DNA from 3 places in the Arthrobacter sp. NPDC080086 genome. Region 3 is predicted to be linked to each of the others. Evidence: predicted binding sites of a transcription regulator. Region 3 holds the regulator's gene; each other region holds the start of a gene.
What was found. The regulator LexA, encoded in region 3, represses DNA repair genes until DNA is damaged. The targets are predictions, from matches to a motif close to TCGAACANNTGTTCGA.
Positions count from the first base shown of each region.

Region 1: a site for LexA is predicted at 2,825-2,840, ahead of AB0305_RS16345 (Rv2578c family radical SAM protein). Genes of this name have one in related genera too.
Region 2: a site for LexA is predicted at 2,967-2,982, ahead of uvrA (excinuclease ABC subunit UvrA). Genes of this name have one in related genera too.

Region 1 covers NZ_JBFBKP010000053.1:20,884-27,825, reverse strand. Annotated here, with positions in the region: gene AB0305_RS16355 (MFS transporter) at 1-888, opposite strand, end outside; gene AB0305_RS16350 ((deoxy)nucleoside triphosphate pyrophosphohydrolase) at 1,063-1,506, shown strand; gene AB0305_RS16345 (Rv2578c family radical SAM protein) at 1,614-2,816, opposite strand; gene pcp (pyroglutamyl-peptidase I) at 2,984-3,625, shown strand; gene AB0305_RS16335 (SIMPL domain-containing protein) at 3,663-4,301, opposite strand; gene AB0305_RS16330 (hypothetical protein) at 4,309-4,884, opposite strand; gene pheS (phenylalanine--tRNA ligase subunit alpha) at 4,971-6,032, shown strand; gene pheT (phenylalanine--tRNA ligase subunit beta) at 6,035-6,942, shown strand, end outside.
Region 2 covers NZ_JBFBKP010000004.1:70,310-77,251, forward strand. Annotated here, with positions in the region: gene uvrA (excinuclease ABC subunit UvrA) at 1-2,877, opposite strand, end outside; gene AB0305_RS03175 (GntR family transcriptional regulator) at 3,041-3,433, opposite strand; gene AB0305_RS03180 (ABC transporter ATP-binding protein) at 3,430-5,169, opposite strand; gene AB0305_RS03185 (ABC transporter ATP-binding protein) at 5,271-6,942, opposite strand, start outside.
Region 3 covers NZ_JBFBKP010000076.1:4,073-11,014, forward strand. Annotated here, with positions in the region: gene hisH (imidazole glycerol phosphate synthase subunit HisH) at 1-26, opposite strand, end outside; gene hisB (imidazoleglycerol-phosphate dehydratase HisB) at 23-649, opposite strand; gene AB0305_RS18935 (histidinol-phosphate transaminase) at 818-1,927, opposite strand; gene AB0305_RS18940 (LysM peptidoglycan-binding domain-containing protein) at 2,045-2,350, opposite strand; gene lexA (transcriptional repressor LexA) at 2,966-3,715, shown strand; gene AB0305_RS18950 (ATP-dependent DNA helicase) at 3,844-5,934, opposite strand; gene hflX (GTPase HflX) at 5,927-6,942, opposite strand, start outside.

The sequences.
Region 1 (6,942 bases), on a different contig from region 3:
CACCAGGGCCACGGCGACGCCGGGGAGTACCCAGTAGATGGTGCCCATGACGGACTTGTCGGCGATGCGTCCGCCGACAATGTTGCCCACCACCATGCCGACACCGTAGAGCGCGACGACCAGGGGCAGCCATTCGGCCGGGATCCCGGCGACGTCGGTCATCGTGTGGGCGATATAGGTGTAGGTCGCGAAAAAGCCGCCGAAGCCCACGACGCCGATCAGCACCGCCAGCCAGACCTGCAGCCGCTTGAGGGATGCGAGTTCCCGGCGGATGCTCGCGTCAGCGTGGGGTGCCTGGTACGGGACAAACTTCCACAGCATGGCCATGGTGGCGATCCCGATGATGCCGACCAGGAGGAACAGCAGCCGCCAGCCGAAGTTCTGGCCCAGCCAGGTGCCGAACGGGACGCCGATGACGTTGGAGACCGTCAGGCCGGCCATCACCATCGAAATGGCCCAGCCGCGGCGGGTGGGGGCAACCAGCGAGGAGGCGATCACCGCGGCGACGCCGAAGAACGCGCCGTGCGGCAGGCCGGCCGCGAAGCGGGACACCAGCATGGTGCCGTAATCTGGGGCGATGACCGAGCTGAGGTTCGCGAGGCTGAAGAACAGCATCAGGCCCAGGGCCAGATACTTGCGGGGGAGCTTCGCGCCGACGGCGGCGAGCAGCGGGGCGCCGACCACGACGCCGAGCGCATAGGCGGAGATCAGGTGCCCGGCCTCCGGGGTGCTGATGCCCAGACCGTGCTCGACCTCCTTGAGCAGGCCCATCATCGTGAATTCCGTGGTGCCGATGCCGAAGCCGCCCATGGCCAGCGAAATGATGGCGAGGGTCAGGTTGTAGGAACCGGTCCGGGGTGTGGTGGGGGCGTCGTTAGTTAAAGTCATCCATCTGCTTTTCGATCAGTGAGTGGTCAGTGCCCGGCCGTGGCCGTGGATCAGGGGTTTGCGCAGTTCCGTGTGTGCCAACGCGTGGCGGGCGGCCCGCTATTCCGGATCCGGACTGCGCGGCCGTTCCATTCTCTCCCGGGGCGGGGGTGCGGCGGCACCTAGACTGGGGTCGTGACTGAACTCATCAACGTCGTCGGCGGTGCGATCGTCGATTCCCTGGCCCGGCCCCGGACCCTGCTGGTGGCGAGGCGGACCGCGCCGCCCCGTTTCGCGGGCATGTGGGAGTTCCCCGGCGGCAAGGTGGACCCGGGGGAGACGTCGGAGCAGGCGCTGCACCGGGAACTGTCCGAGGAGCTCGGTGTCCGGGTTGTACTGGGACCTGAATTACCCGCACCCGGGCCGGAAGGCTGGCCGTTAAACCCGACGGCGGTGATGCGGGTTTGGTTTGCCGAACTCGACGGCGGGACCCCGCAGCCGCTGCAGGACCACGACGAACTCCTTTGGGTGCCCCTGGCCGACCCGGAACAGGTGCTGGCGCTGCTTTGGATCCCCGCGGACCTGCCGATCGTCGAGGCGCTCCTCGCGGCCGTCGCCGCGCAGGCCTCAACGCACTAGCCTCAACCAACTAGCCGCGACCCGCCAGGCCCAGCTCGCCAAGCCCAACTCGCAAGACCTACCCTCTATCCGCAGCCCGGACGCCGCCCTACATGGGTAACCGGACCTCAGAACAGCGTGGGCTGGGCGGCCACCGGTTCGGCGGCCGACTCCCCGGTACCGGAGTGACCGCCGCTGCCCGCGGTGCCCCGTCCATGCCTGATGCGCGCCGAGCCCGGCAGGCTGCCCGCCGGGTACCGGGCCTCCTCGTCGCGCGGGTCCTGGTCGATGTCCTCGTGACTGAAACCCGTGGAGCCGATGAAGCCGTGGCGGGCCTTGAAGAAACGGACCCGGCCGGCCAGCCAGGCGCGGTATTCCTTGGACGCGTAGGACCCGCCGCCGTACAGCCGGCGGTACTTTCCGGCGAGTTGGGGGTGTTCCCTGGCGATCCACTGCATGAACCATTCCCGGGTCCCGGGCTTGAGGTACAGGGCCCCGGCGCTGACTCCCGTGGCCCCGGCCGCCGCCAGCGAACCGAAAAGGGAGTCGAGGGCCTCATCCGAGTCGGACAACCACGGCAGGATCGGCATGGCCATCACGCCGCAGGGCAGGCCGGCCTCGCGCAGCCGGGAAATCAGCTTCAACCGGGCCCGGGGACCGGGTGTTCCGGGTTCCACCGCCTCGGACAACTGCTCGTCCGTCATGGCCAGGGAAATGCCCACGCCCACGGGTACCTGGGTGGCCGCGTGCTTCAGCAGCGGGATGTCGCGGGCCAGCAGGGTGCCCTTGGTGAGGATGGAGAGGGGCGTGCCGGAGTCGGCAAGGGCCCGGATGATGCCGGGCATCAACTGGTAGCGGCCCTCGGCGCGCTGGTAGGGGTCTGTGTTGGTACCCAAAGCCACCTGGTGCCGTTGCCACGACGGTTTCGCCAGCTCACGGCGCAGCACCTCCGCGGCGTTGACCTTGACCACCACCTGGCTGTCGAAGTCCAGGCCCGCGTCGAAGTCGAGGTAGGTGTGGGTCTTCCGCGCGAAGCAGTAGACGCAGGCGTGGCTGCAGCCGCGGTAGGGGTTGATGGTCCATTCGAAGGGCATCCGGGAACCGGCGGCCACCTTGTTGAGCACCGATTTGGCGGTGACCTCGTGGAAGGTGACCCCGGCAAACTCCGGGGTGGTGACGGACCGGACCAGGCCCGCCAGCGGCAGCAGCGCCGGTGCGGGCAGCGGAGCCGTCTGGCCGTCGGGGGCCTGCGTCCCGGTCCTGGGCGTCTCTGCATTGAGTGCCTCTGCATCGACTGCTTGTGCATTGAGTGCCTGTGCGTCCCACCTCATGACCTTATTCGAATATATGTTCGATCTTAAGTCAAGGCTGCCCGTCCCGTCCTACCCCGTCCCGTCTCACCCCGTGCCGGGCAAGCACCGACCCGGCTGCGCCGGCCGGCCGTCACCACCGGTCACTGTCCCTCCGGGGCCGCCGCGACGATTGCTAGGCTGGCCCCATGATCCTCCTGACTGGCTTTGAACCCTTCGGCGGCGAAACGACCAACCCCTCCTGGACGGCGGTGCAGCATGCGGCCGGCGTGCTGCGGGCCGAGGGCCTGGAGGTGGCCACCGTGGAACTGCCGTGCGTCTTCGGCGATTCGCTGGTGGCGCTGGACGCCGCGCTCCGGGAGCACCGCCCGGACCTGGTGGTGTGTGCCGGGCAGGCCGGCGGCCGGACCGGCATCTCCCTGGAGCGCGTCGCCATCAACTGTGACGACGCACGGATCCCGGACAACGCCGGGAACGCTCCGGTGGACGAGCCCGTCCTACCCGATGCCCCCGCCGCCTACTTCGGCACCTTGCCGGTCAAGGCCGCGCTGCAGGAACTGCGCCGCCTCGGAATACCCTCCGAGGTTTCTCAGACGGCGGGAACCTACGTCTGCAACCACGTCTTCTTCGGCCTGATGCACGCCCTCCGCGATGAGCCCGGCATCCGCGGCGGATTCGTCCACGTTCCCTTCGGCCCGGATCAGGTGCAGCCCGGAACCGGCGCGGCCTCCCTGCCGCTGGAGCAGATGGGGGAGGCGCTCGCCGTCGTCGTCCGGACGTCCCTGGCGACCACCACCGACCTCAAGCTGGCCGCCGGCGCCATCCACTGACGCGGAGGAACCACACCTGATATCGCGCTGCGGCGGCTCAGTCGAGGAGCTCCCAGACGACGCCGACGGCGGCGGTGACCGAGGCGCTGCCTGCCTCCACCGCGACGGGCTGGGCCGCGGCCGTGCGCAGCAGCGGCACCGGCGGCAGTGCGGGCGGGGACGCCGGATTCTCGGTCACGGAGAGGACCTTGCCCAGCCGCGCCCCTGCCAGGGCGGCGAACTGCCCTGCCCGCGTCAGCGCGTCTTCCCAGGCCATCTCCCGGGCCTCGGACTCGAGGGCGGCCGGATCCGCGAAGCCGAGGTCGATCCCGTGGAGCCGGGCGTCGTCGGCCCCGGCCCGCACCGCGTCGGCGACGACTGCCGCGGAACCGGCCAGGTCGCGGAGCCGGACCCGGAGCGTCCCGGTCGCCAGGTAGCCCGTCACGCGCTGGCCCTGGCCCTCCTGCCAGGTGAACTCGGCGCGCAGGGACAGGCCGGTGCTGGTGATGTCCCGATCCGTCACGCCGTGGCCCCGAAGTGCATCCGTGATGGCGGTCGCGGCGGCACCGGCGTCCCGGTAGGCAGCCTCCACGCCCGGGCGGCGCGACTCGACGCCGATCGAGAGGGTCAGCAGGTCCGGCGCGGACTCGGCGGTGCCGGTGCCCGTCACGGACAGGGTCCTGGGGGAGTTGGTCATGGTGGTCTCACTTTCCGCCGTCGCGGCCTGAGAGGCCGCGGTTGTTGGGTTCGTCGCGGAGGTCGGGGGAACGCCGCCATCCGCGGGGCCGCGCGTCGACGTGTTCCGGGTAGCCGCCGGCGGCCAGGCCCGCGTGCCGTTCGAAGGGGTTGGCCGTGCCGGGGTTTCCGGCACGGCACAGGGACCAGCCGGCCGCGGCGAAGTACAGGGGAAGGAACGGGATTCCGCAGCACAGCGCGTACTGGGTGCTGTGCCGTTCCTCGTGGCCCAGCAGCCCGGGGAAGCCCGCCCCGTCAGGGAAGCAAGGGGAAGGGGAGGACGAAGAAGAGGAGGATGACGAAGGGGAGGAAGGCGGGGGAGATTCGGCGCCGAAGACCCGGTCCGCGTCGGCCCGAAACAGCACGACATTGCCCACCGTGAATGCCGCCGCGTAGGGCAGTTTCCACCGGTAGCCCGCGGCGAGGATCAGGCCGCGCGGTCCGGACGCCACATGGCAGCGGGCACCCGCGGCCAGCAGCAGGCCCAGCAGGGTGCTGCCGTTGAGCAGGTTGGCCAGCTGCCGCAGCCTCGCTCCGGTCCCCATGGGGCCATGCTAGACCCCGGCCGGGGCTCCGGCGCCGTCAACTAGACTGGTTCAGACACCACCCGACTCGTAGCGAAGAACAGTAGATGACTGACACCTTGCCGGGCGCCGCCGTCCCGAACCTTCTGGATGAAGCCGCCATCAACGCCGCCGTAGAGCAGGCCGTCGCCGCCATCGCCGCGGCCTCCACCCTCGAAGAGCTCAAGGCCGCCCGCCTCGCGCACACGGGCGAGAAGTCCGCCCTGAGCCTGGCCAACCGCGAAATCGGCGGCCTGCCCAAGGACCAGAAGGCCGCCGCCGGCAAGCTGATGGGAGCCTCCCGCGGACGGGTCAACAAGGCGCTCGCGGACCGCACTGCGGAACTCGAGGCCGAGAACGACGCCCGCATCCTGGTCGAGGAGACCGTCGACGTCACGGCCGCCCCGCGCCGTCGTCGTGCCGGTGCCCGCCACCCGCTCTCCACCCTCCAGGACCGCGTCGCTGACATCTTCGTCGGCATGGGCTGGGAGATCGCCGAGGGCCCCGAGGTTGAATCCGAGTGGTTCAACTTCGACGCGCTGAACTTCAAGCCGGACCACCCGGCCCGCGAAATGCAGGACACCTTCTTCGTCGAGCCGCCCGAGGCGCACCTTCTCATGCGCACCCACACCTCCCCGGTGCAGGTCCGCTCCATGCTCGAGCGCGAGGTCCCGATCTACGTCCTCTGCCCCGGCAAGGTGTTCCGCACCGACGAGCTGGACGCCACTCACACCCCGGTGTTCCACCAGTTCGAGGGCCTCGCCATCGACAAGAAGCTGTCCATGGCGGACCTGCGCGGCACCCTGGAGCACTTCGCCCGGCAGATGTTCGGCGACGAGGCCCAGATCCGGCTGCGCCCCAACTACTTCCCGTTCACCGAGCCCTCCGCCGAGCTGGACATCTGGCACCCCGGCGCCAAGGGCGGCCCCCGCTGGATCGAGTGGGGCGGCTGCGGCATGGTCAACCCGAACGTGCTCCGCGCGGCCGGCATCGACCCGGACGTCTATTCAGGTTTTGCCTTCGGCATGGGCATCGAGCGGACCCTCATGTTCCGCAACGAGGTCGGCGACATGCGCGACATGATCGAAGGCGATGTACGTTTCAGCGAGCACTTCGGGATGGAGATCTAACAGTGCGTATCCCCCTTTCCTGGCTGCGTGAATTCGCGGCCGTTCCTGCCGGTGCGAGCGCCGAGGAAGTCATGGCCGACCTCGTGAAGGTCGGCTTCGAAGAAGAGGCCGTGCACCGGCCCACCGACACCCTGCAGGGTCCCATCGTCGTCGGCCAGGTGCTGTCCCTGGTCAAGGAACCCCAGTCCAACGGCAAGACCATCAACTGGTGCCAGGTCCGCGTGGTCCCCGAGGGTCAGCAGCAGACCCTCACCGGCGAGGGCATCGACCCCTCCGGCGTGCAGGGCATCATCTGCGGCGCGCACAACTTCGTCGAGGGCGACAAGGTGGTGGTCACCCTTCCGGGCGCCGTGCTGCCCGGCGACTTCCGCATCTCCGCGCGCAAAACCTACGGCCACCTCTCCGCCGGCATGATCGCCTCCGTGCGGGAACTCGGCATCGGCGATGACCACGACGGCATCCTGGTGCTCTCCCGCATCGGGCTTGACCCGGAAATCGGCACCGATGCGATGGAACTGCTCGGCCTCTACGACCAGGCCGCGGAAATCAACGTCACCCCGGACCGGGGCTACGCGTTCTCGATCCGCGGCGTGGCCCGTGAATACGCCCACGCCACCGGAACGCCGTTCACGGACCCGGCGTCGAAGGTCACCGCCCCGGCGGAACTTTCCGGCGGCTTCGACATCAAGCTCAACGACGACGCCCCGATCTACGGAAATGCCGGCTGCGACCGGTTCGTGGTCCGCACCGTCCGCGGTGTCGACGCCACGAAGCCGACCCCGCCGTGGATGGTCTCCCGGCTGCGGCTCGCCGGCATCCGGTCCATCTCGCTGCCGGTGGACATCTCCAACTACGTGATGCTCGAGCTGGGTCAGCCCACGCACTGCTACGACCTGGACACCCTCACCGG
Region 2 (6,942 bases), on a different contig from region 3:
CGCCGCGGTGTGGCTGTCCTTGGACTTGGCAACCTGTTCCGGGGTGCCGGAGGCGACGATCCGCCCGCCGCCGGAGCCTCCGTCGGGACCCAGGTCCACGATCCAGTCCGCACTTTTGATCACGTCAAGGTTGTGCTCGATGGTGATCACGGTGTTGCCCTTGTCCACGAGGCCCTGCAGCACCATGAGGAGCTTGCGGATGTCCTCGAAGTGCAGGCCGGTGGTCGGCTCGTCCAGGACGTAGACGCTGCGGCCGTTGGAGCGCTTCTGCAGTTCCGCTGCCAGCTTGACGCGCTGCGCCTCGCCGCCGGAGAGGGTGGTGGCCGGCTGGCCCAGCCGCACGTAGCCGAGGCCGACGTCGACCAGGGTGCGCAGGTGCCGGGCGATCGGCGAGAACGCGGCAAAGAACTCCGCGCCCTCCTCGATCGGCATGTTCAGCACGTCCGCGATGGTCTTGCCCTTGTAGTGGACCTCGAGCGTTTCCCGGTTGTAGCGGGCGCCGTGGCAGACCTCGCAGGGGACGTAGACGTCCGGCAGGAAGTTCATCTCGATCTTCAGGGTGCCGTCGCCGGAGCAAGCCTCGCAACGGCCGCCCTTGACGTTGAAGGAGAACCGGCCGGGCAGGTAGCCGCGGACCTTGGCCTCCGTGGTCTCGGCGAAGAGCTTCCGGATGTGGTCGAAGACGCCGGTGTACGTGGCCGGGTTGGACCGGGGCGTGCGGCCGATGGGGCTCTGGTCGACGTGGACCACCTTGTCCAGGTGCTCGAGGCCCTGGACGGTCTTGTGCCGGCCGGCCACCTGCTTGGCGCCGTTGAGCTTGGTTGCGAGGACCTTGTAGAGGATCTCGTTGACCAGCGTGGACTTGCCGGAGCCGCTGACGCCGGTGACTGCGGTGAAGAGCCCCAGCGGGAAGGAGGCGTCTACGTTGAGGAGGTTGTTTTCCTTGGCCCCGACGACCTTCAGCTCGCGCTTCTTGTCGTACTTGCGGCGCTTCTTCGGCACCGCGATGGCCTTCCGGCCGGAGAGGTAGTCGCCGGTGAGGGACTCGGTGTTCTTCAGCAGGTCCTGGTAGGAGCCGGAGTGGACCACCTTTCCGCCGTGCTCGCCGGCGCCCGGTCCGATGTCCACCACCCAGTCGGCCTCGTGGATGGTGTCCTCGTCGTGTTCGACCACGATCAGGGTGTTGCCGAGGTCCCGGAGCCGGGTGAGGGTTTCGATGAGCCGGCGGTTGTCGCGCTGGTGCAGGCCGATCGAGGGCTCGTCGAGGACGTAGAGCACGCCCACCAGGCCGGAGCCGATCTGGGTGGCCAGGCGGATGCGCTGGGCCTCGCCGCCGGACAGGGTGCCCGAGGACCGTTCCAGGTTCAGGTATTCGAGGCCGACGTCCAGCAGGAAGGTCAGGCGGGCCTGGATCTCCTTGAGCACCTGGTTGGCGATCTGGGCCTCGCGGCCGGTGAGCACCAGGGTGTCCAGGAAGTGGGCGCACTCGCGCATCGGCAGGGCGGCGACCTCGGCGATGGACTTGCCGTTGATCAGCACGGACAGCGAGGCCGGGTTCAGGCGCGCGCCATTGCAGGCCGGGCACGGGACCTGCCGCATGTATTCCTCGTACCGGTCGCGGGCCGAGTCGGAATCCGTCTCGGTGTGCTTGCGGTGCACGTACTGCACGACGCCCTCGAAGCCGGTGCTGTACTTGCGTTCCCGGCCGAAGCGGTTGCGGTACTGCACGACCACCTTGTGGTCCTTGCCGTGCAGGACGGTCTGGCGGGCATCCTTGGAGAGTTTCTCCCAGGGCGTGGTCATGGAGAAGCCGACGTCCTTGGCGAGGCCGCTGAGGAGACGAATCCAGTATTCGGTGGTGGCGGCGCCCATCGACCAGGGGGCGATGGCTCCCTCGGCCAGGGACAGCTCGGGGTTGGGGACGATGAGTTCCTCGTCCACCTCGAGCCGGGTGCCGATGCCGCTGCAGACCGAGCAGGCACCGAACGGGTTGTTGAAGGAGAAGGAGCGGGGCTCGATCTCGTCCAGCGCGAGGGGGTGCTCGTTGGGGCAGGCGAGGTGCTCGGAGAACGCGCGGATCCGCTCGGGATCATCGGCGTCGAGGTCCACGAACTCTGCCAGGACGCGGCCCTCGGCGAGCCCCAGGGCGGTCTCCACCGAGTCGGTCAGGCGCTGGCGGATGCCTTCCTTCACCACCAGGCGGTCCACCACCACCTCGATGGTGTGCTTGAACTGCTTGCCCAGCTTGGGCGGGTCGCTGAGCTGGACCAGCTTGTCGTCCACCCGGGCACGGGAGTAGCCCTTGGCGCTGAGCTCCTTGAAGAGCTCGACGAATTCGCCCTTACGGCCGCGGACCACGGGCGCAAGGACCTGGAACCGGGTACCCTCGGGCAGTTCCTGCAGCTGGTCCACGATCTGCTGCGGGGTCTGCTTGGTGACGGGCTCGCCGCAGACCGGGCAGTGCGGGCGCCCCACACGGGCCCAGAGCAGGCGCATGTAGTCGTAGATCTCGGTGATGGTGCCCACGGTGGAGCGGGGGTTCTTGCTGGTGGACTTCTGGTCGATCGAGACCGCGGGCGAGAGGCCCTCGATGAAGTCGACGTCGGGCTTGTCCACCTGGCCCAGGAACTGCCGGGCATAGGCGGAGAGCGACTCGACATAGCGGCGCTGGCCCTCGGCGAAGATGGTGTCGAACGCCAGGGAGGACTTGCCGGAGCCGGAGAGGCCGGTGAAGACGATCATCGCGTCGCGCGGCAGGTCCAGGTCAACGTTGCGCAAGTTGTGCTCGCGGGCGCCCTTCACCACCAGGCGGGACAGGTCGGGCCGTTCCGGCACCGCGGTGGCCACCCGGGCCGTCTTTCCTTCGGTCCGGGACACGGCTTTTCCGGGCTCCGGCGCGGTGGCGTCAGGCTGGATAACGACGGCGGGTTCTTCAGCTACGGCTTTAGGCACGCTTACCATGCTAATCGAAAACTTCTTCGAATCGCTATTCGGGCGGTGCGTGTGCTAGGGCACCCCGGTCAGGGGCGCTCAACGCCGCTCAGTGGCGGTCGTACGCGGCGGCGAGCAGCTGGACCGCCTCGGCGAAGCTGGCGCCCTTGGCCCGCGCGGCGGCGGCGTAGTCGGCGGCGGACTCGGCGAGGGACCCCCAGGCCTCGTCCCGCGCGCAGACCACCGTGCCGTTGCGGCCCTGGGTGCTGACGACGCCGGCGGCCTCGAGTTCCTTGTAGGCGCGGGCCACGGTGTGCGGCGCGACGCCCAGCTCGGCGGCCAGGCTGCGGACGGCGGGGAGCCGGGTTCCGGGGGCGAGCGTGCCGTCGTCGGCCCGTTCGATGATGTTCAGCCGCAGCTGCTCGAACAGCGGGACGGAGCTGGCGGTGCTGGGCTTCCAGGTGCCCGGAAAGGCGGCCGTGCCGGCGGACGGAGGCGTCACCGGCCGGACTCCAGGGCGTCCGCGGCGGCCGGCAGCCCGGCGAACTGGGCGCGGCACAGCGCGGCGTAGTGGCCTCCCCGTCCGGTCAGTTCCTGGTGGGTGCCCTGCTCAACGACGCGTCCTTGGTCCATGACGAGAATTAGATCAGCGTCCCGGACGGTGGACAAGCGGTGGGCAATCACGAAGCTGGTCCGGTCCTCCCGGAGCCGTGCCATCGCTTCCCGGATCTGCAGCTCGGTCCTGCTGTCCACGGAGCTGGTGGCCTCGTCCAGGACCAGGATGCTGCCGCCGGCCAGGTGGGTGCGGGCGATCGAGATCAACTGGCGCTGGCCGCGGCTGAGCGAGCCGCCGTCGTTGCCGAGGACGGTGGCGTACCCGTCCGGGAGGGCGCGGACGAACGGGTCGACGTGGCTGGCCTGCGCTGCGGCGATGATGTCCGCGTCGGGGGCGCCGGGCCGGCCGTACTCGATGTTGTCCCGGATGGTGCCGGTGAAGAGCCAGGCGTCCTGCAGGACGGTTCCGATGCCCGCCCGGAGGACGTCCCTGGGCAGCTCCGCGATGTCGACGCCGTCGATGGTGATGCGGCCGGCGTCGGGCTCGTAGAAGCGCATCAGGAGGTTGACCACCGTGGTCTTCCCGGCGCCGGTGTGGCCGACGATCGCCACCGTCTGGCCGGGTTCGGCCGTGAAGCTGAGGTCGCGGACCACCGGTGCGTCCGGGCGGTAGCCGAAGCTGACCCCCTCGAAGCGGATCCGTCCGGCCGGAAGGGCGGCGTTGCCGGTGCCGGCTGGCACGGCGACTTCTCCGGTGTCGGCGGGGATTTCGTCCGCGTCGAGCAGGGCGAAGACGCGCCCGGCGGAGGCCAGGCAGGACTGGATCAGGGTGAGCATGCCGCCGATCTGCCCCATCGGCTGGCTGAAGAGCCTGCTGAACTGGATGAAGGCCTGGACACCGCCGATGCTCATGGTTCCCGCGGCCACCTGGAGTGCCCCGATGACGGCGACGGCGATGTAGTTGAGGTTGGCGACGAACAGCATCAGCGGCTGCACCATCCCGGAGAGGTACTGCGCGCTGGAGGCGGCCCGGTAGAGCCGCTCGTTCCCGGCGCGGAAGACCGTGGCGGCGGCCTCCTGGCGGCCGAAGGCCTTGACCACCTCGTGCCCGGAGAAGAATTCCTCGAGGTGGGCCTGGACGGCGCCCGTGCTGCTCCACTGTTCGCCGAAGTGCGCCTGCGACCGGCGAGCCACCAGGACGGTGACCAGGGTGGACACCGGCACGGAGACGAGCGCGATGAGCGCCAGCAGCGGCGAAAGCCAGATCATCATGGTCAGCGCCCCGGTGAGCATCAGGACGGACATGATCAACTGGTTGAGCAGCTGGTTCAGGGACTGGGAGACGTTGTCGACGTCGTTGGTGGCCCGGCTCAGCACGTCGCCGCGGTGCTGGCCCTCGAAGTGGGCGGACGGCAGGACGTGGACCTTGCGTTCGACGGCGGCCCGGAGGCCGTAGCTGAGCCGCTGCACGGCGGTGGCGGTGAGGGCGCCCTGGATCCAGCTGAAGACGGAGGCGCCGAGGTACATCAGCGACACCGCCAGCAGCAGCCGGCCCAGGTGCGCCTCGTCGAAGCCCCGGCCCATGACGCCGCGGACCACGATGTCGGTGGCGTCGCCCAGGTACTTCGGTGCGGCGACGTTCAGGGCGGCGAAGCCGCAGGTTGCCGCGACGACGCCTGCCATCCTGAGCCGCACGGGCCGGAGCAGTCCGAGCAGCCGGGCTGCCGTCCGCCGCCGCGGCGGGGGCGGCGGGGTGACGGCCGTGTCGGCGGCGCCGTCGGCGGTCACAGGCTGTCCGCCAGGATCAGCTGGGAGGCGGCGATGTCCCGGTACGCCGGGGAGCCGGCCAGCAGCGCGTCGTGGCTGCCCTGCGCGCTGACCCGCCCCTCCTCCAGCACGAGAATGGTGTCCGCGTCCGCGATGCTGGCCACCCGTTCGGCCACCACCAGCACGGTGGCGTCCGCCAGCAGGGGTTGCAGGGCGCGGCGCAGCCGGTGGTCGGTGCCGTAGTCCAGGGCCGAGAAGCTGTCGTCGAAGAGGTAGATGTCGGCGTGGCGGAGCAGGGCCCGGGCGATGCAGAGCCGCTGCCGCTGGCCGCCGGAGAGGTTGCCGCCGCCCTGGCTGAGCGGGGCGTCGAGCCCGCCGTCGAGTTCGCGGACGAAGACGTCGGCCTGCGCAGCCTCCAGCGCCTCCCACAGTTCGGCGTCGGTGGCGTCGAGCCCGCCCACCCGGAGGTTCCGCGCCACGGTCCCGCCGAAAAGGTGGGAGTGCTGCGGCACCAGCGAAATCCTGCCGCGCAGCTGGTCCAGGGGCAGCGTGGCGATGTCGGCCCCGCCCAGGAAGACGGTGCCGTGCGTCGGATCCAGGAAGCGTGGCAGGAGGTTCACCAGCGTGGTCTTCCCGCTGCCGGTGGCGCCGATGACCGCGGTCGTGGTGCCGGGGCGGGCCGTGAAGCTGATCCCGGAGAGCACGGGCTTCTCTGCCCCCGGATAGGCGAAGCCGACGTCGCGGAACTCGACCGTCCCGGCGGCGGCGCGGGGTTCGACCGTCCGGACTGCAGCGCCGACGACGGCGGTGCGGGGGTCGGCGATGGACGGCTCGGTGTCCAGCACCGCCCGGATCCGTTCGGCGCAGACGGCAGCCCGGGGCGCCGTAGTGAACACATACATGGCCATGACGATCGCGATCATGATCTGCAGGATGTAGGCGATGAACGCGGCCAGGGCGCCCACCTTCATCTGCCCGGCGGCAATCCGGTGCCCGCCGAACCAGACGACCGCCACGGATGACAGGTTCACCACGATCATGATCAGGGGATTCATCCCGGCCACCAACAGCGCCGAATCCAGGTTGTTCCGGGTGAGGTCCCGGTTGACCGCGCCGAAGCGCCGCATCTCGTGCTCCTGCCGCACGAAGCTGCGGATCACGTTGGCACCGATGATTTGCTCCCGCAGCGTCCGGCCGGCGCGGTCGATGAGCTGCTGGCCCGCCCGGTAGAGCGGGATCAGCCGGCGGACGATCAGGAACATGATCGCTGCCAGGAGCGGGATGACGGCGACCACGATGCCGGAAAGCGCCACGTCCTGGTGAACCGCCAGCACGATGCCGCCGACGAAGCTGGCGGGCGCCGCCACCAGCATTGTCAGGACCAGCAGGGTGAGGTTCTGGATCTGGACGACGTCGTTGGTGGCCCGGGTGACCAGGCTGGACGCGCCGAAGCCGGCGATGTCCTGCGAGGAGAAGGTCTGCACGGTGGCGAAGAGGTCGCTGCGCAGGTCCCGGGCGACCCGCATGGCGACGACGGCGCCGAGGTAGCCTGCGGCGAGGGCCGTGACCACCTGCACCGCGGCGACGGCGGCCATGACGGCCCCCAGGCGCGGGATGGCCGGGGTGTCGCCGGCGACGATCCCCTGGTCGATGATCGCCGCATTCAGGGTGGGAAGGAGCAGGTTGGCG
Region 3 (6,942 bases):
CCGTCGCGCAGCACCTTCCCGGTCACAGTGCGCCCTTGGTGGAGGGAATGCCCTCGACGCGGGGGTCCGGCTCGACGGCGGCACGGAGCGCCCGGGCGAACGCCTTGAACTGAGCCTCGACGATGTGGTGCGGGTCGCGGCCGGCGGTGACGTTCATGTGCAGGCAGATTCCGGCGTGCAGCGTGATGGCCTCGAAGACGTGGCGGGTCAGCGAGCCGGTGAAGTGGCCGCCGATCAGGTGGTATTCCTGCCCGGCGGGTTCGCCGGCGTGGACCAGGTAGGGTCGGCCGGAGACGTCCACGACGGCGTGTGCGAGGGCCTCGTCGAGGGGCACGGTGGCCTCGCCGAAGCGGCGGATCCCGGCCTTGGTGCCCAGCGCGGTCTTGAGGACCTCGCCGAAGGTGATGGCGACATCTTCGACGGTGTGGTGCACGTCGATGTGGGTGTCACCCGTGGCCTTGACGGTCATGTCGATCAGGGAGTGCTTGCTGAGGGCGGTCAGCATGTGGTCGTAGAACGGCACCGAGGTGCTGATGTCCGAGACGCCGGTTCCGTCCAGGTCGATCTCGACCAGGACGGAGGATTCGCTGGTGGTCCGTTCCAGGCAGGCGGTTCGGGCCTGGGCAGCGGCTGATCCGGTGGTGCTCATATGGGTGTCCTTTTGGCTAAGTGGCGGTCGCCCGGCCTGTGACGGCGGCGCGCGGGTCCTGGATCAAGTCTAGGGCCCGGCACACCCGGGGCGCCCGGCGGCCGGCGGGGCGGTCGCGCGGGGCCGGCGGGGCTGACCCGGCGGTGCGGAATGTGGGGGGACGCGGGCTCAGCCGCGGTGGGCGGTGAGGATCCGTTCCAGGGCCTCCAGGAAGGCGGTGGTCTCCGCCTCGGTTCCGGCGGTGACCCGGAGATGGCCGGGGATGCCGACGTCGCGGACCAGCACGCCGGCGTCGAGGAGTTCCTGCCAGACCCGGTGCGGGTCCGTGAGCCCGCCGAAGAAGACGTAGTTCGAGTCCGACGACGCCGGGGTAAGGCCCATTCGGGTCAGCTCGGTGACGATCCGGTCGCGCTGCCGCTTGATGTCCTCGACATCGGCCATCAGCGCCTCGCGGTGCCGGAGGGCGGCGAGGGCGGTGGCCTGGGTGATGGCGGAGAGGTGGTACGGCAGGCGCACCAGGCGCAGCGCGTCGGTGACCTCGGGAGCCGCGGCCATATAGCCGATCCGGGCACCGGCGAGGGCGAAGGCCTTGCTCATGGTGCGGGAGACGATCAGCCGTTCCCGGCCGGGCAGCAGGATCAGGGCGCTCGGGGTGCCCTCGTGGGCGAACTCGTGGTACGCCTCGTCGACGATGATGATGGCCTGGCTGGCCTCCCCCGCCTCGTAGACGGCTTCGACGACATCAAGGCCAAGGCCCGTGCCGGTGGGGTTGTTGGGCGAGCAGAGGAAGACGATGTTCGGCTGCAGCTCGCGGACCTGCCGGGCGGCGGACTCGGCGGTCAGGCTGTAGCCCTCGCCGCGGACGCCGGCGACGTAGCCGGTGTCCGTTCCGGCAGCGAGCAGCGGGTACATGGAGTACGTGGGAGGGAAACCGAGGGCGTTGCGGCCCGGACCGCCGAAGGCCTGGAGAATCTGCTGCAGCACCTCATTGGAACCGTTGGCGGCCCAGATGTTCGTGGCGTCCAGCCCGTGGCCAAGGTATTCGGCCAGCGCCCCGCGGAGTTCGGTGAACTCCCGGTCCGGATAGCGGTTGAGCCCGGCAGCCGCCTCAGAGACGGCCTCCGCGATCGCTGCCCGCACGTCGGCGGGGACACCATGGGTGTTCTCGTTGACGTTCAGGAGAATCGGAACGTCCAGCTGGGGAGCACCGTAGGGGCGCAGGCCCCGCAGGTTGGTCCGGAGGGGAAGTCGGTTGAGTCGCTCAAGCTGGTCAGTCACGTCCCCAGTTTAAGTGAGAGGACTGTCTGGCCGGAAACCGTGACCAACGACGGCCCATCCCGCGGCCGGCGAATGGCCTTACCAAGTTCGGCGGACGCTCCGTCCCGGGGATTCAGCTTAGGGGGTCGGAACGAAGAGCTGCTGGCCGGGCAGGACCGGCGCGGCGTCGAGGTTGTTCAGCTGCACGATCTCGGCGACCACGTCCCTCGGATCCCGTTTCGGGTCGACGGTGCCGGCGATGGTCCACAGGGACTCCCCGGGCTGCACGGTCACGGTGACCGTCGGGGTGGTTGCCAGCGATGCAGGGGAATCGGCGGCCTTCGCCGGCGCGGTCAGGGAGCCTGCCAGGGACAGCAGCAGGGCCGCGAGCAGGATCAAGGGCAGTCCGAAGAAGACGAAGCGTCCCCGCCGGGTCAGCCGCAAGGGAGCCTGGGCCGAAGAGTGGGCCCGGCGTACAGCTGACGCGCTCCCGGCGGTCGCGTCAGCGTCGGCCGGGGCCGCGAACGGAGCTACCGCCCCGGAGAAGGCCGTGGCAGTATCCGGCACGAGATACAGTGCCGGCCTTCCGGCGTCGGAAAACTGCGAACCGGCGAAAGCGATTCTTGCTGACATGAACTGAGCCCTCCTGGACTTGTCGTTGCCGCCCGGCGTACTCCTCGTACCTGCCGCCAACCGGCTGAACCATCATTCGCTTCGAACACAAGGCCGAAACCGGCCGTGGTTCTCCACTTGCAATCTTCGAACACATCTTCGAATCTTGCTGTTCTCTTTTTAGCACCTATGAACGAACTCTGTCGAGACTCGCTAGAACAAATGTTTGAAAAACACCGGCGGCTGACCTATTTTTGAAGCACGGAACCGGTCCCTCGAAGGACCCGCACTCCGCACCTGCAGTCTGAAACCTGTCGAACACCCGCCAGCGGTGATCAAGAGCAGTCAAACGGCAGGCACTGACATTTTTAGGATTCGCAGCAATCGGGCCGCTTCACTCGGTCCGCCGGCCACGGATCCGCACCACGAACGGAAGGCACGGGGACCATGGCAGCACAAGCCACCGGCGGGAGGGCAACCCGGCGCGGCGCCCAGCCTGCCCGGGCGCCCAAGAGCCTCACCGTCCGTCAGAAGAAGATCCTCGAAACCATCCAGCGGTCCGTGACGGACAACGGCTATCCGCCGTCGATGCGCGAGATCGGGGACACGGTGGGGCTGGCCAGCCTCTCCAGCGTGACCCACCAGCTCTCCCAGCTGGAGAAGCTGGGCTACCTACGCCGGGACCCCAAGCGTCCCCGCGCCATGGAAGTGTTGATGCCGCTGACCCTGGACGAGGGGTCCACCCCGATTTCCGGCGTCGAACAGCCCCGCGGGCTGAAGGCCGTCGGCGGACTCGCGGTGTCGGAACTGGCCAGCGCCACGGACACGGCGATGGTCCCGTTTGTGGGCCGGATCGCCGCCGGTGGCCCGATCCTGGCCGACCAGGTGGTGGAGGACGTCCTCCCCCTGCCGCGCCAGCTCGTGGGCCACGGTGAGCTGTTCATGCTCAAGGTCGCGGGCGATTCCATGATCGACGCCGCGATCTGCGACGGGGACTGGGTGGTGGTTCGCCGGCAGAACGACGCCGTCAACGGCGACATCGTGGCCGCCCTCCTCGATGACGAAGCCACGGTCAAGACGTTCCGGCAGCGCGACGGCCACACCTGGCTGCTGCCGCAGAACACCCAGTACGAACCGATCCTGGGCGACCACGCCGTCATCATGGGCAAGGTCGTCTCGGTCCTCCGCTCCCTGTAGCGCGGGCAACGCCGCCGGCCAGGGGCCCGGCTGAACGCGCTGAACGCCCGGAGCTGGGGACCCCACCCCGCCCGGACGCCGAGGCCTGAGCGCCGCCAAACCCCGCCGAACGTCCCTGCCCCGGGGGCCTACGACCCCTGCGCGGCCTCTTTCGCGAGCCGCTCCAGCGACGCCACGGCCACCGCCGGGTCCGTGGTGGCCCAGAACGGCGGCAGCGCGGCCCGGAGGAAGCCGCCGTAACGCTCGGTGGACAGCCGTGAGTCCAGCACCGCCACCACGCCGCGGTCCGACGTCGAACGGATCAGCCGGCCCGCGCCCTGCGCCAGCCGGATCGCCGCGTGCGTGGCCGAGACGCTCATGAAGCCGTTGCCCCCGGCCTGCGCCACGGCCCGGGAGCGGGCCGTCATCAGCGGATCGTCCGGCCGCGGGAACGGGATCCGGTCGATCACCACCAGCCGGCAGGAGTTGCCGGGCACGTCAACGCCCTGCCACAGGGACATGGTGCCGAAGAGGCAGGTGTCCGGTTCGTCCGCGAACTGCTTGACCAGCGCGGTCATGGTGGATTCGCCCTGGCAGAGGATGCTCAGGCCCAGCCGCGGCCGGAGCGCGTCGGCGGCCTCCTCCGCGGCGCGCCGGGAGGAGAAGAGGCAGAGCGCGCCGCCGCCGGAGGCGCGGATCAGCTTCTCGAGCTCGTCCAGGGCCTCGGGCGCGGTCCCCCGGCCCGGTTTGGGCAGGTGCTTGGCGACGTAGAGGATGCCCTGTTTGGGGTATTCGAACGGCGACCCGACGTCGACGCCGGTCCAGCTCGGGGCGCCGGGGCCCACCAGGCCCAGGCCCCCCGCGGCCGGTTCGAAGGCCGAGCCGATGGCGAGGGTGGCCGAGGTCAGCACCACGGTGTGGTCCGCGAACAGGCCCTCCCGCAGCCGCCCGGCCACGCTGAGCGGGGCGATGTTGATCAGCGCGGGCGCCGAATCGTCCGGCTGCGAGTAGCCCTGCTGCGGGTCGAAGGTGCTCTGCCGCGAGAACCACACCACCTCGCGGTTCTCGCGGGCCGCGAGCAGGCGTTCGCAGAGCTCCAGGATCACCATCAGCCGGGAGCGCGCAAGCTGCCGGCCGCCGTCGGCCGTGGTGGAGCCGTCTCCCTTGGAGTCGGAGAGCGCCGCACGGCAGGCGTCCCGGAGCTGGTCCACGCAGTCGAGCTGTTCGCTGTTCAGGCCGTTGGGCATCAGTCCGCCGGGAACCCCCGCGACGGCGAGCTCGAGGTTCGCGGCGGCGTTGTTCAGCGCGTCCACGGTGATGCCGGTGTGCTTGCGGGCGCCCGAGGCGGCGGCGTGGACCATGGCCACGGAGAGCTGGCCGGAGACGGCCCCGGTGACCCGGTCCTGGAGTTCGTGCGCCTCGTCCACGACGACGACGTCGTAGTCGGGCAGCACGGCCAGGCCCTCGAAGGCGCTCACGGCCAGCATGGCGTGGTTGGTGACCACGACGTCGGCGTCCGCCGCGTCCTGGCGCGCCAGTTCGCTGAAGCATTCGGCGGCCGACGGGCACTTCTGCGCGCCGAGGCATTCCATGGCGGTGACGGACACCTGCCGCCAGGCGCGGTCGGTCACGCCGGGGAGCAGTTCGTCGCGGTCGCCGGTGGCCGTGTTCTCGGCCCATTCCCGGAGCCGGACCACTTCCCGGCCCAGCTGCGAGGCCGGACCGCCCATGGCGGCGGCGAAGTGCGGGACCGAGGTGTCCTCACCCAGGGAGAAGAGCTGGCCCTCGGCGGGTTCCTCGGACGGGAACCCACCCTCGAGCTTGTGCCGGCACACGTAGTTGGACCGGCCCTTGACCAGGGCGATCTTGACGGGCCGCTTCAGGGCAGGGGTGATGGCCTTGAGCAGTCGCGGCAGGTCCCGGCCGACGATCTGGGTCTGCAGGGCCAGGGTGGCCGTGGAGACCAGGGTGGGCTTGTCGCTGTCCAGCGAGTGGGCGATCAGCGGGATCAGGTACGCCAGGGACTTTCCGGTGCCGGTGCCGGCCTGGACCAGCAGGTGGTCGCCTGTGTCGATGGCGCGGGCCACTTGGCGGGCCATTTCGTGCTGGCCGTCACGGCTCTGCCCGCCCATCGCGGCGACCGCCCGGTCGAGGAGCTCGATCACGAGCTCCTCGCCGGTGGCGCCACCGGGGGCCGGGCGTGCGTCGCTGTCCGCTTCCGCCACGGCCGGTTCAGTCATTGCGGACGAAGGGATCCAGCTCGGCCGCCAGGCCTTCGCGCACCATGACCACGGCGCGCGTGCCGGTCTCCTCGTGGTCCAGGCTGACGATCTCCGCCTCGGTCTCGTGCAGCTTGCTGAGCACGTCGCCGCGGCTGTACGGGATCATCAGTTCCAGCTTCACGCTGGGCCGCGGGATGCCCTCACTGACGGCCCGCAGCAGCTCGGGGATGCCCTCGCCGGTACGGGCGGAGACCACCACGTGGCGCGGTTCGCGCTGCTTCAGGCGCTCCACCACGAACGGGTCCGCGGCATCGGCCTTGTTCAGGACGATGATCTCGGGCACCTTGCGGGCGTCGACCTCGCTGAAGACGGACCGGACGGCCGCGATCTGGCCCTCGGGGTCCGGGTGCGAGACGTCCACCACGTGCAGGATCAGATCCGAGTCGGCGACCTCTTCCAGGGTGGACCGGAACGCCTCCACCAGCTGCGTGGGCAGCGAGCGGACGAAGCCAACGGTGTCGGCCAGGGTGTAACCCAGGCCGTCGGAGGTCTCGGCCTTGCGCACGGTGGGGTCCAGGGTTGCGAACAGGGCGTTCTCCACCAGCACGCCGGCGTCGGTCAGCCGGTTCAGCAGCGAGGACTTCCCGGCGTTGGTGTAGCCGGCGATCGCGACGGACGGGACGGCGTTACGACGGCGGTTGGCCCGCTTGGTCTCACGCGCCGGCTTCATGGCCGCGATTTCGCGGCGCAGCTTGGCCATCCGGGTGCGGATCCGCCGGCGGTCCAGTTCGATCTTCGTCTCACCGGGGCCACGGGAGCCCATGCCGGCGCCGGCGCCGCCCACCTGGCCACCGGCCTGGCGGGACATCGACTCGCCCCAGCCGCGGAGGCGGGGAAGCAGGTACTCGAGCTGGGCCAGTTCCACCTGGGCCTTGCCCTCGCGGCTCTTGGCGTGCTGGGCGAAGATGTCCAGGATCAGCGCGGTCCGGTCGATCACCTTGACCTTGACGATGTCCTCGAGCGCAC